2 regions of the Ruania zhangjianzhongii genome follow, and region 2 is predicted to be linked to the other one. Evidence: riboswitches for the same ligand, from Rfam matches in the RefSeq annotation. Region 2 holds a riboswitch; the other holds the start of a gene.

Region 1 (6,175 bases), 370 kb from region 2:
TACGACCGGCACGGCTATTTCCCACCGGCCCAGGCTGACGCGGTCGCCTCCGCCGCCCGCCGCGCGGACGTCTCCCACGCGGCGGGCGTGCTGAAGGCGTTCGTGCGTCGTTACGCACGCCACTGACGCGCCCCTGGCCGGAGCAGCCCGCCCGCCACGGCGACGGCGTTCCTCGCCGGGCGAGCACCGCCGTCGCCCTGATGGGGGTGTTCCTGCACGCAACGACGGCGCAGCCCGGGTGAGGCTGCGCCGTCGAGTGCCGCAGGAGTAGTCAGTCCGCCGAGGCGAAACCGGCGCGTTCGAGGTAGCCGCCCGATCCGGGCACGGTGCGGAAGGACCGCCCGTTCGTCAGGTGCAGCATCGGCTCCATCAGGTGCGTCCAGAACTCCCGGAGGAACTCCACCGTGGCGTCCGTGGTGCGCGGCGCATCGAGGGCGAAGTCGAGCAGCGCGGCACCGAGGCAGTGCCGCACCACCACCCGAGCACGGGCGTCCTCGTCGTCGCTCGGCTGCAGGGCGCCACTGGCGATTCCTGCCCCGATGCGCTCGCGGGTGTTCTCCAGCACGAACGTCAGGAACGTGTCGCAGAACAGCCCGCCCTCGCGCAGGCTGCGGATCGTGTAGTGCACGGCCTGGGTGAGGAAGTCCAAGTCGCCGGTGAGGGTCTGCTCCACGCTGCCGAGCTCAAGGCTGCTGGGCAGGCGAGAGGAGGAGTACTGCAACATGTACTCGTCGCACTCCTGACGCAGCCTGGCCTTCGACCGGTAGTAGTGGGTGATCAATCCTGCCGTCACGCCGGCACGGGCAGCGATCGCCCGCATCCCGACGTCGAATCCCTCGTAGGCGAAGGACTCGATCGCGGCTTCCCGGATCCGGTCCCGCGCATTGTCGGCAGCACCGGGTGCGGTGACGGGCCCACCCGGCGCCGTAGCGGTCAACATCTGGCTCTGGACGGCGGCGCTGTACGAGCGTCCGCGGTCGGTGTCATGCCTGCCCATGGATCGAGAGAGTACTGCCGAAAACTGGGAAGCACCCGCCGAGAATGCCCAGATGGGGAGATCTCCCCATGCTGATTCACCGGGCCCGTCGCGACGATTCGCCGTTATCGTGCCGATATCTCACCGTTACCGTGCCGCAACCAGTTTGAGACCGGTCCGTGACATTTTTCACCATTTCGGCCGATCGATGCGGCACAGTGTCCCTTCATCGGGCGACCACCCCGCCGGGGACGCAGGGCGCAGGGACCGGGGACGTTCACCCCGGTTTTCGCTACCTGGTGCCGATAGTGGGCCCAGAACCGCCCGCCTACCGCCGGGGCTGCGACCGGTCCGCGCCACCGTGCACGCCAGCCTCCGCCGCGACCGCCTCACCGAGCAGCCGTTATCGAAACGTGACATACGGGCGGTCGCGTGGTTATCGTCGCCGTGCTCCCCACTGCCACTCAGTGGGGAGAGCGCGGATTGCTGCCGAACCCTGCCTCTTTCCGCGGCCCACAACCAGGCAGGGGTGGGGGAACCACATACCGGGTCCGGTGCGCCGGTCCCTTGGGGTGAAGTTCGGTTCCGACCGAACCGGGTTTATCCGACCCGAATCCGACAGCTAACCCCGCAGGCAACAGGAGTAGCAGCATGACCATGAGCAACACTGCGCGCGCTCGGCACCGTGCCGACGTGCGACCCACGACGTTCCTCTCGTCGACACGACTTTCCTCCGTCGCCCGCCGCGGCACGCTCGGCGTTGCCACCGCCGGACTTGCCTTCGGCCTCGTCGCGCCCGGTGCATCCGCATCCGAGCCCGCCGGTGGTCCCAGCGACAGCCAGGGCGGCGGCTCCGCAAGCGTCTCCGCTGAGGGCGGCGGCACGGGAAGCGGCGGTGCTGAGAGCGGGACCACGGTCACCGTCAGCGCCGGTGACACGGTCGGCGAGATTGCCGCGGCCAACGGCTCCAGCGTCTCGTCCATCATCGACGCCAACGGCCTCGGCGCCAATGCGCTGATCTTCGTCGGCGACGAGCTGACCATCCCCGGCGGCTCCGGCTCGTCCACCGAGTCCTCCTCCGTCGACGGCGCAGGCAGCTCCGGCGGCGAGGTGGAGGAGGAGGCATCCAGCTCCTCCGGCTCCAGTGCCAGCAACGACATCCTCGATGTCGCCCGCCAGTACATCGGCACGCCGTACGTCTGGGGTGGCTCGAGCCCGTCCGGCTTCGACTGCTCCGGCTTCACCCAGTACGTCTTCGCGCAGGTCGGGATCGATCTGCCCCGGACCACCGACGCCCAGCGCAACGCGGGACAGGTCGTGTCGGCAGCTGAGGCCCAGCCCGGCGATCTGGTCTGGGCGCCCGGGCACGTGGGCATCTACACCGGCGACGGCCAGCACATCGCGGCCCGCAACCCTGGCACACCATTGGAGGAGGGCCCGATCTGGATCGACAACCCCACCTTCATCCGGGTGGCCTGATCGGCTGAGCATCGCCGAACGTCCACATCGGCCCGTCTCCACCTGCTGGGGGCGGGCCGATGTGCTGACGGCGGAGCCTGATTCGCTGCTCCGACGCACTCACCCGAAGCTGTTGGCGATCTCGACCAGGTCTTCCGGAGTGGGCGAATCGGGCAGCCCGAGCTCCCCGACCACGATGAGCAGGCCGGTGCCCGAGCCGTCCTCATACGCGAACCCCATGGCTATCACCAGTGCTTCGCTGCCCTCGCACGGATCGTCGGACGGCGCGAGCTGCAGGGTAGCGGGGACGGACGCCCAGCTCTCGGACTGGCGAACGTCGCCGAGCTGCAACTCCGACGCGCGGTCGGAGAACAACATCTCGGCGGCCCGCTCGACCTCGGTCGTGACCGCCTCCGCAGGGTCAGTGACGCCTTCAGCCCAGGTCAGGGTCGCGAATCCGAGCACTTCGTCCGGCGCATCCTGGCAGAAGCCCTTGCCGTAGGTGGGGCGAGGGACTTCTTGCCCATCGCTCTCTTCAGACGGCACGTCCCAGGACTCCGGGACGGAGAACGAGCTTCCGTTGTACTCGACCGTCTGCCAGCCATCCGGCGTATCGGGCGCAGTGCCGCCCTCAGCTGGCGTCTCGGCGTCGGCTGGTGACTCGGCGTCGTCGACCGGCGCCTCCGACGGGCTCTCCCTACCCACTGCCGGCTCATCGGCCCCCGCGCTCTCAGAGGGTTCGGCAATCGATCCCGACGGCGCCGGCTCCGGATCGTCGATCGCCTCGTCGGCACATGCCCCCAGCATTGCTACCGCCACAACCGCAGCCGCCACTGCCGCGCCACTTCGTGTACGAAACCGCATCGTTTCCACTTACCCCGCTCATCAGTCCGCCCCCCTTTGCGGTGTCAGCGTAGCCGCGGGCGTGCGATCCGGACAGAGGATTAGCGCGCGGCACCGGCGGTGGGAAGCATGCCAAGCGCGCGGCACAGCCCTCGCCCCTGCCGCCCCAGCCAGAAACGTGACGAGGCCCCGCCCGAAAAGCCTGGGCGGAGCCTCATCACATGGCGGTAGCGGTGGTGTCTGGTTTCAGGACATCGTGAACGCATGTCTCGGGTCATCGTGAACGGTGCGGTGAGCGGCGTTGGGATGTCTCACGACATCGTGAACGGTGGCCAAGTACGAAGTCCTGACCAAAGCCGTGACCATCCAGAACCTCTCCTACGGGCAAGTCGCCGACCGCTACGGGGTCTCCAAGACCCTCGTACACAAGCTCCACCACCGCGGGCTGGCCGAAGGCGAAGACGCCTACCACCCCCGAAAGATCAGTTTGCGCCACTGAAGGACGACATGCTCCACCTCGGCATCGCCCCGCGCCCACGCCCGCACCGAAATCATCGCCCTGATCCACACCGACCACGCCACCGTCATCGACGCCACCACCGGGCAGATCCTCACCGAACACACCCTCAACCCCACCCACACCTACCAACCAAAAAACGGCTGAACCCCCACAACCGGGGGTTCAGCCGTTCACGATGTCGCGAGACATCACAATGGCGGTAGCGGTGGGATTTGAACCCACGGTGGCTATGAACCACACAGCATTTCGAGTGCTGCACCTTCGGCCGCTCGGACACGCTACCTAGCCGGACCAGAGTACTCGGAGCGGCGCCGCTGACCAAAACCGCGACCCGGCCGCCTAGGGTGAGTTCCGGCGTCGGCCGTAGGCTCGATACCAATCCTCGAGGAACGGAGAAAAGTGACGGCGGTGAGCACAGACCTGTCCGCGCTGGTAGACCTGCTGCGGGGCCTGCGCTTCGCCGTACTCACCGGTGCCGGTATCTCCACCGACTCCGGCATCCCGGACTATCGCGGCCCGCACTCACCGCAGCGCACCCCGATGACCTACGACCAGTTCGTCTCCGACGAAGCGTTCCGGCGCCACTACTGGGCCCGCAACCACGTCGGCTGGCAGCACATGCGTGCCACCCGGGCGAACGCCGGTCATGAAGCGCTCGCCCAGCTGGAGGACCGCGGCCTGGTCACTGGGGTGATCACCCAGAACGTGGACCTGCTGCACCAGGCCGCCGGCTCCACCCGCGTGATCGACCTGCACGGCCACTACAACGAGGTGATCTGCCTGAGCTGCGGCCTGGTCCTCTCCCGCACCGAGCTGGACCGGATGCTGACCGCCCTCAACCCCGATTTCACCGAAGCGGTCGCCGATGTGGAGATCGCCCCGGACGCGGACGCGGTGATCGCCTCGACCGAGGGCTTCCGGGTGCAGCCGTGCCCGCGGTGCGGCGGAATCCTCAAGCCGAACATTGTCTACTTCGGGGAGAACGTGCCCAAAGAACGCGTCGCCGCCGCATTCGAGCTGGTGGACCAGAGCGAGGCGCTGCTGGTGGCCGGATCGAGCCTGACGGTCATGTCCGGGCTGCGGTTCGTCCGCCGCGCCCACCGGGACCGGCGGCCGGTGGCCATCGTCAACCACGGCCCCACGCGCGGTGACGAGCTCGCCGACGTCCGGCTGGACGCCGGCACCTCTCCCACCCTCCGCGCTCTTGCGGAGGCCCTGCCCGACCTGCGCTGACAGCGTCAGCCCACCGGCCGGGGCGGCTCCTCCCGTGCGCCGCCGCGCCGCGCCGCGAAGAAATCGGTGAGCAGCCGGGTCGACTCGTCCGCGCGGACCCCACCGGTCACCTGGACCTGGTGGTTCAGCCGGGAGTCACGCACCACATCCCGGGTAGATCCGCATGCACCGGCCTTCTCGTCCCAGGCACCGAGCACCAGCCGGTCGGTCCGGGCCAGCACGATCGCGCCGGCGCACATCGTGCACGGCTCCAGGGTGACCACCAGCGTGCACCCGGCCATCCGCCAGTCACCCTGCGCCACCCCCGCTGCTCGCAACGCGAGGATCTCCGCATGAGCCGTGGGATCGCCGTCGACCTGGCGGCGGTTCCCGGCCGCGGCCAGCACTTCACCGCTCGAGCCGAGCAGGACCGCACCCACCGGCACGTCACCGCGCTCCCCCGCCGCACGCGCCTGCGCGAGCGCCAGACCCATCGCGTCCTCGTCCGTGCTCATCCCTCTAGTCTGCCCGGCCGCCCCTTGTGCCGCCACGAGCACTGGCCGTGGCACAGCTCCTCTTCTACGTTGTCAGCATGAGCGCCGCCGCGAACGAGGACTCCGACCCGGTCGGTGCCGTGCACAGCCGGTGCGGGCCAGGGCTGACCGATGGCCGGTGAGAGCGTCCCGCAGTCGCGGCCGCTGAAGTACGGCGAGCCGGCCGGACGCTGGGTGCTCGCCTCAACAGTGCTCGGATCCTCGGTCGCGTTCCTCGATGCGACCGTAGTCAATATCGCGCTGCCGGCGATCGACCAGCAGCTGTCCGCTGGAGTCGCCGGACTGACCTGGACCGTGAACGCCTACAACCTGACGCTGGCTGCCTTCGTCCTGATCGGCGGATCGCTCGGAGATCGTTACGGGCGACGCCGGGTCTTCATGGTCGGCGTGGCCTGGTTCGGACTGACCTCGCTCGCCTGCGCGCTCGCGACGAATATCGGGATGCTGGTCACCTTCCGCGCCCTCCAAGGCATCGGGGCGGCGCTACTCACCCCGGTGGCGCTCGCCATCTTGCAAGCCGCGTTCCGTGCCGAGGACCGCGCCCGGGCGATCGGAGCGTGGTCGGGACTGGCGGGCATCACCGGGGCGGTCGGGCCCCTGCTCGGCGGCTGG
Region 2 (6,175 bases):
GCCTCGGACGTGCCCGGCGCCGAGCACACCTACCCGATCGGCACCCTGGAGGAGGCCCAGCGCCTGCAGGCCGCGCTGACCGAGCTGCCGGACCACGCCCCGGTGACCGTGGTCGGTGGTGGCCTGACCGGGATCGAGACCGCTGCCGAGCTCGCCGAGTCCGGCCGGCAGGTGCGGCTGCTCACCGGCGGCGTGCTCGCCGCGACCCTGCACGAGCGCGGCCGGCGGTCGGCGGCGCAGCGACTGGCCGCGCTCGGGGTGGAGCTGCTGGACGGTGTTCCCTCCCGGGTGCGCGCTGTGGAGCCGGACGCGGTGCTGCTGGCCGCCGGGCGCCGCCTGGACAGTGCCCTGACCATCTGGACGGCGGGCTTCAGCGTGCCTGCCCTGGCCAGGGACAGCGGGCTGTCCACCGACGCCCTCGGCCGGCTGCGCACCGATGAGAGCTGGGTCAGTCTGGACGATGAGCGGATCGTGGCCACCGGCGACGCCGCTGCCCCGTCCGACCTACCGGCGCGGATGAGCTGCCAGGCGGCGGTGCAGGTAGGCCCGCAGGCGGCCGAGACTGTACTCGCCCTGATCGCCGGCAAGCAGCCGGACCGGCTCAGCCTCGCCTTCGTCAGCCAGTGCGTCAGCCTGGGCCGACGTGACGGCCTGCTGCAGCTGACCCACCTGAACGACACGGCGCGGCGCACCTACCTGGCCGGCCGGCCGGGTGCGGCGATCAAGGAGCTGATCTGCTCCGGGATCATCTGGCAGCTCAAGCTCGAGGCCCGCTTCCCGGGCCGAGTCACGATGCGCCTCACCGACCCGGCCCGGCGCCGCCGGCTGGCCGCCGCCGGCGCATCAGTCCCACCGGTTGCCGGCGCACCAGCCGCACGGGTCACCGCCGAGGAAGCGCGCTGACGGCGGTGCGTACCGTGGAGTCAGCACGCCCGGGCCGCCGGCAGCAGCAACCGGGGCACCAGGCAGAGGAGATCATCGTGACCGAACCAGCTGTGGAGGCGGCCACCGTCACGTTCATGGCCCACCGCAACCTGCTGTTCACCGTGGCCTATGAGGTGCTCGGCTCGACGGCCGACGCCGAGGATGTGCTCCAGGAGACGTGGCTGCGCTGGGTAGGCGTGGACCTGGAGCAGGTGCAGGAACCGCGCGCCTACCTGGTCCGGATCACCACCCGGCAGGCGTTGAACCGGCTGCGGACGATGAGCCGGCGCCGGGAGACCTACGTGGGCCCGTGGCTGCCCGAGCCGTTGCTCACCACACCGGACGTGGCCGAGGACGTCGAGCGCGCCGACACCGTCTCGATGGCGCTCATGCTGGTGCTGGAGACCCTCTCCCCCACCGAGCGAGCCGTGTTCGTGCTCCGGGAGGCGTTCGGCTTCGACTACGCCGAGATCGCCGCGGCCGTGGACAAGACCCCGGCCGCGGTGCGTCAGATCGCCCACCGGGCGCGCCAGCACGTGCACGCCCGGCGCCCTCGGCAGGCGACCTCACCGACCGAGGCGCGCTCCGCCGTCGAGAGCTTCCAGCATGCGCTGCAGACCGGTGACCTGCAGCACCTGGTGGATGTGCTCGCCCCGGATGTGGTGTGCCTCGCGGACGGCGGTGGGGTGCGCACGGCCGCACGACACCCGATCGTGGGCGCGGAGCGGGTGCTGCGCTACGTCCAGGGGGTCGCGACCAAGGCCGCCGGCACGATCGAGATGACCCTCACCTCGATCAATGGGGACCCGGCGCTGATCGCGTACGTGGGCGGTGAGCTCGACGGCGTGGTGTCGATCGCCGTACGCGAGGGGAAGATCACCGGGATCTACTACGTGCGCAACCCGGAGAAGCTCGCCCGGATCGCCCGCGGGGTGCCCGTGCGCCTGGGCTGAGCACGGGGAAAGCCGGCTACTTGCGCCGCCTCCAGCCACGCTCCATCGGCGGCAGGCCCTCATCCTGGATCCGGCTGGGCACCACCATCACCGGGCATGCGGTGTGGTGCAGCACCTGCTGCGAGGTGGACCCGAGCAGCATGCCGGCGAACCCGCCACGCCCGCGGGAGCCGACCACCACGAGGTCCACCGCGGTGGAGAACTCCGAGAGCAGGGCCGCTCCGTTACCGTCCAGCGCGTGCCGGCGCACCACCAGCTCGCGGCCTTCCAACGCCCGGTCGACCGTGACGTTCAGGCCCTCCTTGACGTCGGCGAGCACGCTCTCCCGGTCCACCGCGGCCGGCAGCCAGCCGAGCACGCCGGCACCGGCGCCGATCGGCACCGCCACCACAGCGGTGAGCTCGGCCTGCCAGACCTCGGCCTGCTCGATCGCCCGGTTCAGCGCCACCTTCGCCGAATCGGACCCGTCCACACCCACCACGATCCGGTTGATCGGCAGCGGCGGAGTGGTGTCATCGTCCTCACCGTCCAGCAGGGGCACCACCACGGTCGGGCAGTGCGCGTGGGCCGGCAGGGCCGAGGAAACGGTGCCCAGGACACGCTCGGCGAAGCCGCTGCGCCCCCGGGTCCCGACCACCACCAGGCAGACCTGCTTGCTCAGGTCCACCAGCACCCCGGCCGGGTCACCGGTCTCCAGGGCGCTGGTCACCTCCACGTCACGTTGCGAGACCCGCGCGACCGCCTCGTCCAGCACTGCCTGCGCACCTTCGCGGATGGCGGTGTCGTCCAGTGCGGCGTAGCCACCGTCCAGGGAGGCAGCAGCGAACGTGGGCACGGCGTAGGCGCACACCAGGTGCAGCCGCCAGCCCACCTGCCGCGCCTGGGCGACGGCCCATTCCAGTGCGTTCAGGCTGGCCGGTGATCCATCGACCCCTACCAGAACGACCTGTTCGTGCTCCATGACCAGTACACCCCCGGTCGTTGGTGATCTCTTGGCCTCAAGTGTGCCCTGTCGGAGGCGATGCTGCGCACCAAAACGCGAATCAACTGTGCGCCGGGCAGCACTCGCGTACTACCCGGGCAGCACTCGCTGTACCGTCGGGGCCAGACAACGACAATGGCCCGCCTCTGCCGATGCAGAGACGGGCCACTGTGCTGACGCGATGAGGCTCAGCCGGTGACGCGGATGAACGTCGGGTTGGACCGCCACATCTGGCTGGCGTGCAGCGGGCTGCTGGGGTTACGGGCAGCAATGTGCTGGTCGCCACCGAGGTAGATGCCCACGTGTCCAGGCCACCAGACCAGGTCACCGGGGCGCGCCTCGGAGGCGGACACCTGCTGACCGGCACCGGCCTGGGCACCGGAGGAACGCGGCAGGCTGATGCCCACCTGGGCGTACACGTAGGCGGTGAAGCCGGAGCAGTCGAACCCGGCCGGGGTCGAACCACCGTGCACGTACGGAGTACCCACGTAGCGATGGGCGATCTCCACGATCTGCGCGCCGATTCCGCTGGCGCTGGTGGTGGAGGCGGGCTCGCTGGACTCCTCGGACTCACCCTCGTCCGAGTCGCTAGACTCGGTCGCGGCCTCGGTGCGGTCGTTGCTGCGCGAGGTCTCGGTAGTGGTCCGCTCGTAGGTCGGCTCCGGCTCCGGCTCTGGCTCTGGCTCCGGGGGCGGCGGCGGAGCCTCAGACTCCACCTCGACGTTCGTGCCCAGGTTCCAGCTCACGTCAGCGTCGACGCTGACGGTGGCGGAGGTGCCCACGGCATCCTCGTTCGCCGTGTCTGGGGCGATAGCCGACGCGAGGTTCGCGGTGCGAACGGGGGCGTCGGCGGTGGTCGGGGCGGCGAGAGCGCCGGGGGCGCTGAGCGCCAGAAGCGCTCCCGATGTGGCCAGCGCGACGGCGGTCCGCTTGCCCACGGTCCCGGTGACGGCCTGGCCGAAGGTGCTCAGCGGGGTTACCGGGCGGCATGCTGCGCGGTGCCGCCCATTTTTGATGTCGGTCAAAGTATTGCCTCTCCTGCCGCCTACGAGGTGAGCTGTCGGGTTCGGGTGGAGGTAGCACCCGGTCCGCCTGCCGCTCGGCCGGTGGACTTCACCCCAAGGTGCTTCACAGCACCGCAAGATTTGGGTCCCCCGCCCCTGTCACGGGTTCGATCTGACCTCGGGCAGTGACAGGGTTCGGCGTCTGTCCGGGGTACTCGCTGAAGGAGGGTTTCTGCGAGCGGAACAGACGCTACCTCAGCACTGGGCCGATTGTCACGTTCCGGTCACAATTCGGTCCCGGATGTGACTGGTGGCACGAATCTGCGGCGTGTCGCGATCCCGTCGGATTCGGTCAGTCGGTGGTGACGAACACGTGCCGGGCGGTGTCCTCCGGCAGGTCCAGCACGGTCTCGACGCCGGAGACCTGCACGGCGAAGGTGTCCTTGCCGCGGGTCGCCTGGATCGTGGCCCCTGGCGCCAGGCCCGCTTCCTGCAGCTGCCGCAGCAGGGCCACATCCACCTGCAGCGGCTCCCCGATCCGGGTGATCCGGTAGGTGGCCGCACCGGTCGGCAGCAGATCGGCGAGCGCCGCGCCGTAGGCGGCGTCCAGCGACTGCTCCCCGAGCTCTTCCAGCCCGGGGATCGAGTTGCCGTACGGGTCTCGCTGGGGGTGATCGAGCAGGCCGATCAAGCGCTGTTCCACCTGATCGCTCATCACGTGCTCCCAGCGGCAGGCCTCTTCGTGCACATGCGGCCAGTCCAGGCCGATCACATCGGTGAGCAGCCGCTCGGCCAGCCGGTGCTTGCGCATCACCCGGGTGGCGCGGGCCAGCCCCTCGTCGGTGAGCTCCAGGTGCCGGTCCCCGGTCACCACCATCAGACCGTCCCGCTCCAGTCGCGCCACGGTCTGGGAGACCGTCGGCCCGGAGTGTCCCAGACGCTCGGCGATCCGGGCCCGCAGCGGCACGATCCCGTCCTCGAGCAGCTCGAAGACCGTCTTCAGGTACATCTCCGTCGTATCGATGAGATCGCTCACGGGGCCCTTCCCCTTCATGCCAGCCAATGCCGACTCCACCCTAACCGGACCGCCCGGTCCGGGCCCTCGGATTTCTCGACCAGCGCAGCCCGGTCACGATCCGGACCCGGGCGAGGAACGCCGTCGGCACCTGGGATGATGCCGGTATGACGACGCTGGCCGTGCCCACCGACCTCCTGCCCGCCGATGGCCGCTTCGGTTCTGGACCGAGCCGGATCCGGCCCGGCCAGTCGGCGGCGCTGGCGGCGCTGGGCCCGGTGCTGATGGGCACCTCGCACCGGCAGCCGCCGGTGAAGGCCCTGGTGGCCCGGGTGCGGGAGGGACTGCGCGAGCTGCTGGCCGTGCCGGAGGGCTACGAGGTGGTGCTCGGCAACGGCGGCTCCACTTTCTTCTGGGACGCGGCCACCTTCGCCCTGATCCGGCAGCGTTCCCAGCACGTGAGCACGGGCGAGTTCGGCGCGAAGTTCGCCACCGCTGCCGCCCGGGCCCCGTTCCTGGACGAGCCGCAGGTGGTCCGGGCCGAACCGGGCACGCTCGCCGTACCGTCTCTGGCCGAGGGTGTGGACGCCTACGCCTGGGCGCAGAACGAGACCTCCACCGGGGTGATCGCGCCGGTGCAGCGGGTGAGCGCCGATGCGCTGATGCTGGTCGATGCCACCTCGGCCGCCGGTGGTGTGCGCGCCGACCTGGCCGAGACCGATGCGTACTACTTCGCCCCGCAGAAGGCGTTCGGCTCCGACGGCGGGCTGTGGCTGGCTGTGCTCTCCCCCGCCGCGCTGGAGCGGATCGCCGAGCTCGGCAGCCGCTGGGTGCCCGAGTCCCTCTCCCTGGCCGCGGCGGTGGCGAACTCCCGGAAGGACCAGACGCTGAACACTCCGGCGATCGCCACCCTGGTGCTGATGGCCGAACAGATCGACTGGCTGCTCGCCGGGGGCGGGCTGGACTTTGCCGCCGGGCGCAGTGCCGCCTCGGCGCAAATCCTCTACTCCTGGGCCGAGCGCGCCGAGTACGCCACCCCGTTCGTGCAGCAGGCGCAGGCCCGCTCCCCCGTGGTCGGCACGATCGACTTCGAGGCGGAGGTGGACGCCGCCCGGGTGTGCGCGATCCTGCGGGAGAACGGGGTGGTGGACATCGAGCCGTACCGCAAGCTCGGCCGGAACCAGATCCGGGTGGGGATGTACCCGTCGGTGGACCCGGCCGACGTGCAGGCGCTCACCGCGTGCGTGGACTGGGTGGTCGAGCGGCTCTGAGCTAGACCCCGCTCAACCCCCGGCAC

Evidence for each region. A riboswitch is a leader RNA that binds a small molecule or an ion and turns the genes downstream of it on or off. The one in region 2 is predicted to bind cyclic di-AMP.
Region 1: linked by a shared signal. The riboswitch ahead of FU260_RS24000 (C40 family peptidase) and the one ahead of FU260_RS24355 (C40 family peptidase) in region 2 are both predicted to bind cyclic di-AMP.

The regions. Positions count from the first base shown of each region.
Region 1 is NZ_CP042828.1:773,036-779,210, reverse strand. It holds gene FU260_RS03615 (glutamine amidotransferase) at 1-126, shown strand, start outside; gene FU260_RS03610 (TetR/AcrR family transcriptional regulator) at 272-997, opposite strand; cyclic di-AMP (ydaO/yuaA leader) riboswitch at 1,477-1,628, shown strand; gene FU260_RS24000 (C40 family peptidase) at 1,628-2,455, shown strand; gene FU260_RS03600 (DUF8017 domain-containing protein) at 2,555-3,298, opposite strand; gene FU260_RS23465 (hypothetical protein) at 3,606-3,776, shown strand; tRNA gene FU260_RS03595 (tRNA-Ser) at 3,992-4,080, opposite strand; gene FU260_RS03590 (NAD-dependent protein deacetylase) at 4,206-5,030, shown strand; gene tadA (tRNA adenosine(34) deaminase TadA) at 5,036-5,524, opposite strand; gene FU260_RS03580 (MFS transporter) at 5,675-6,175, shown strand, end outside.
Region 2 is NZ_CP042828.1:1,142,005-1,148,179, reverse strand. It holds gene FU260_RS05300 (NAD(P)/FAD-dependent oxidoreductase) at 1-903, shown strand, start outside; gene FU260_RS05295 (RNA polymerase sigma-70 factor) at 981-1,877, shown strand; gene FU260_RS05290 (universal stress protein) at 1,894-2,838, opposite strand; gene FU260_RS24355 (C40 family peptidase) at 3,048-3,884, opposite strand; cyclic di-AMP (ydaO/yuaA leader) riboswitch at 3,888-4,073, opposite strand; gene FU260_RS05280 (iron-dependent transcriptional repressor DtxR) at 4,216-4,899, opposite strand; gene serC (phosphoserine transaminase) at 5,046-6,149, shown strand.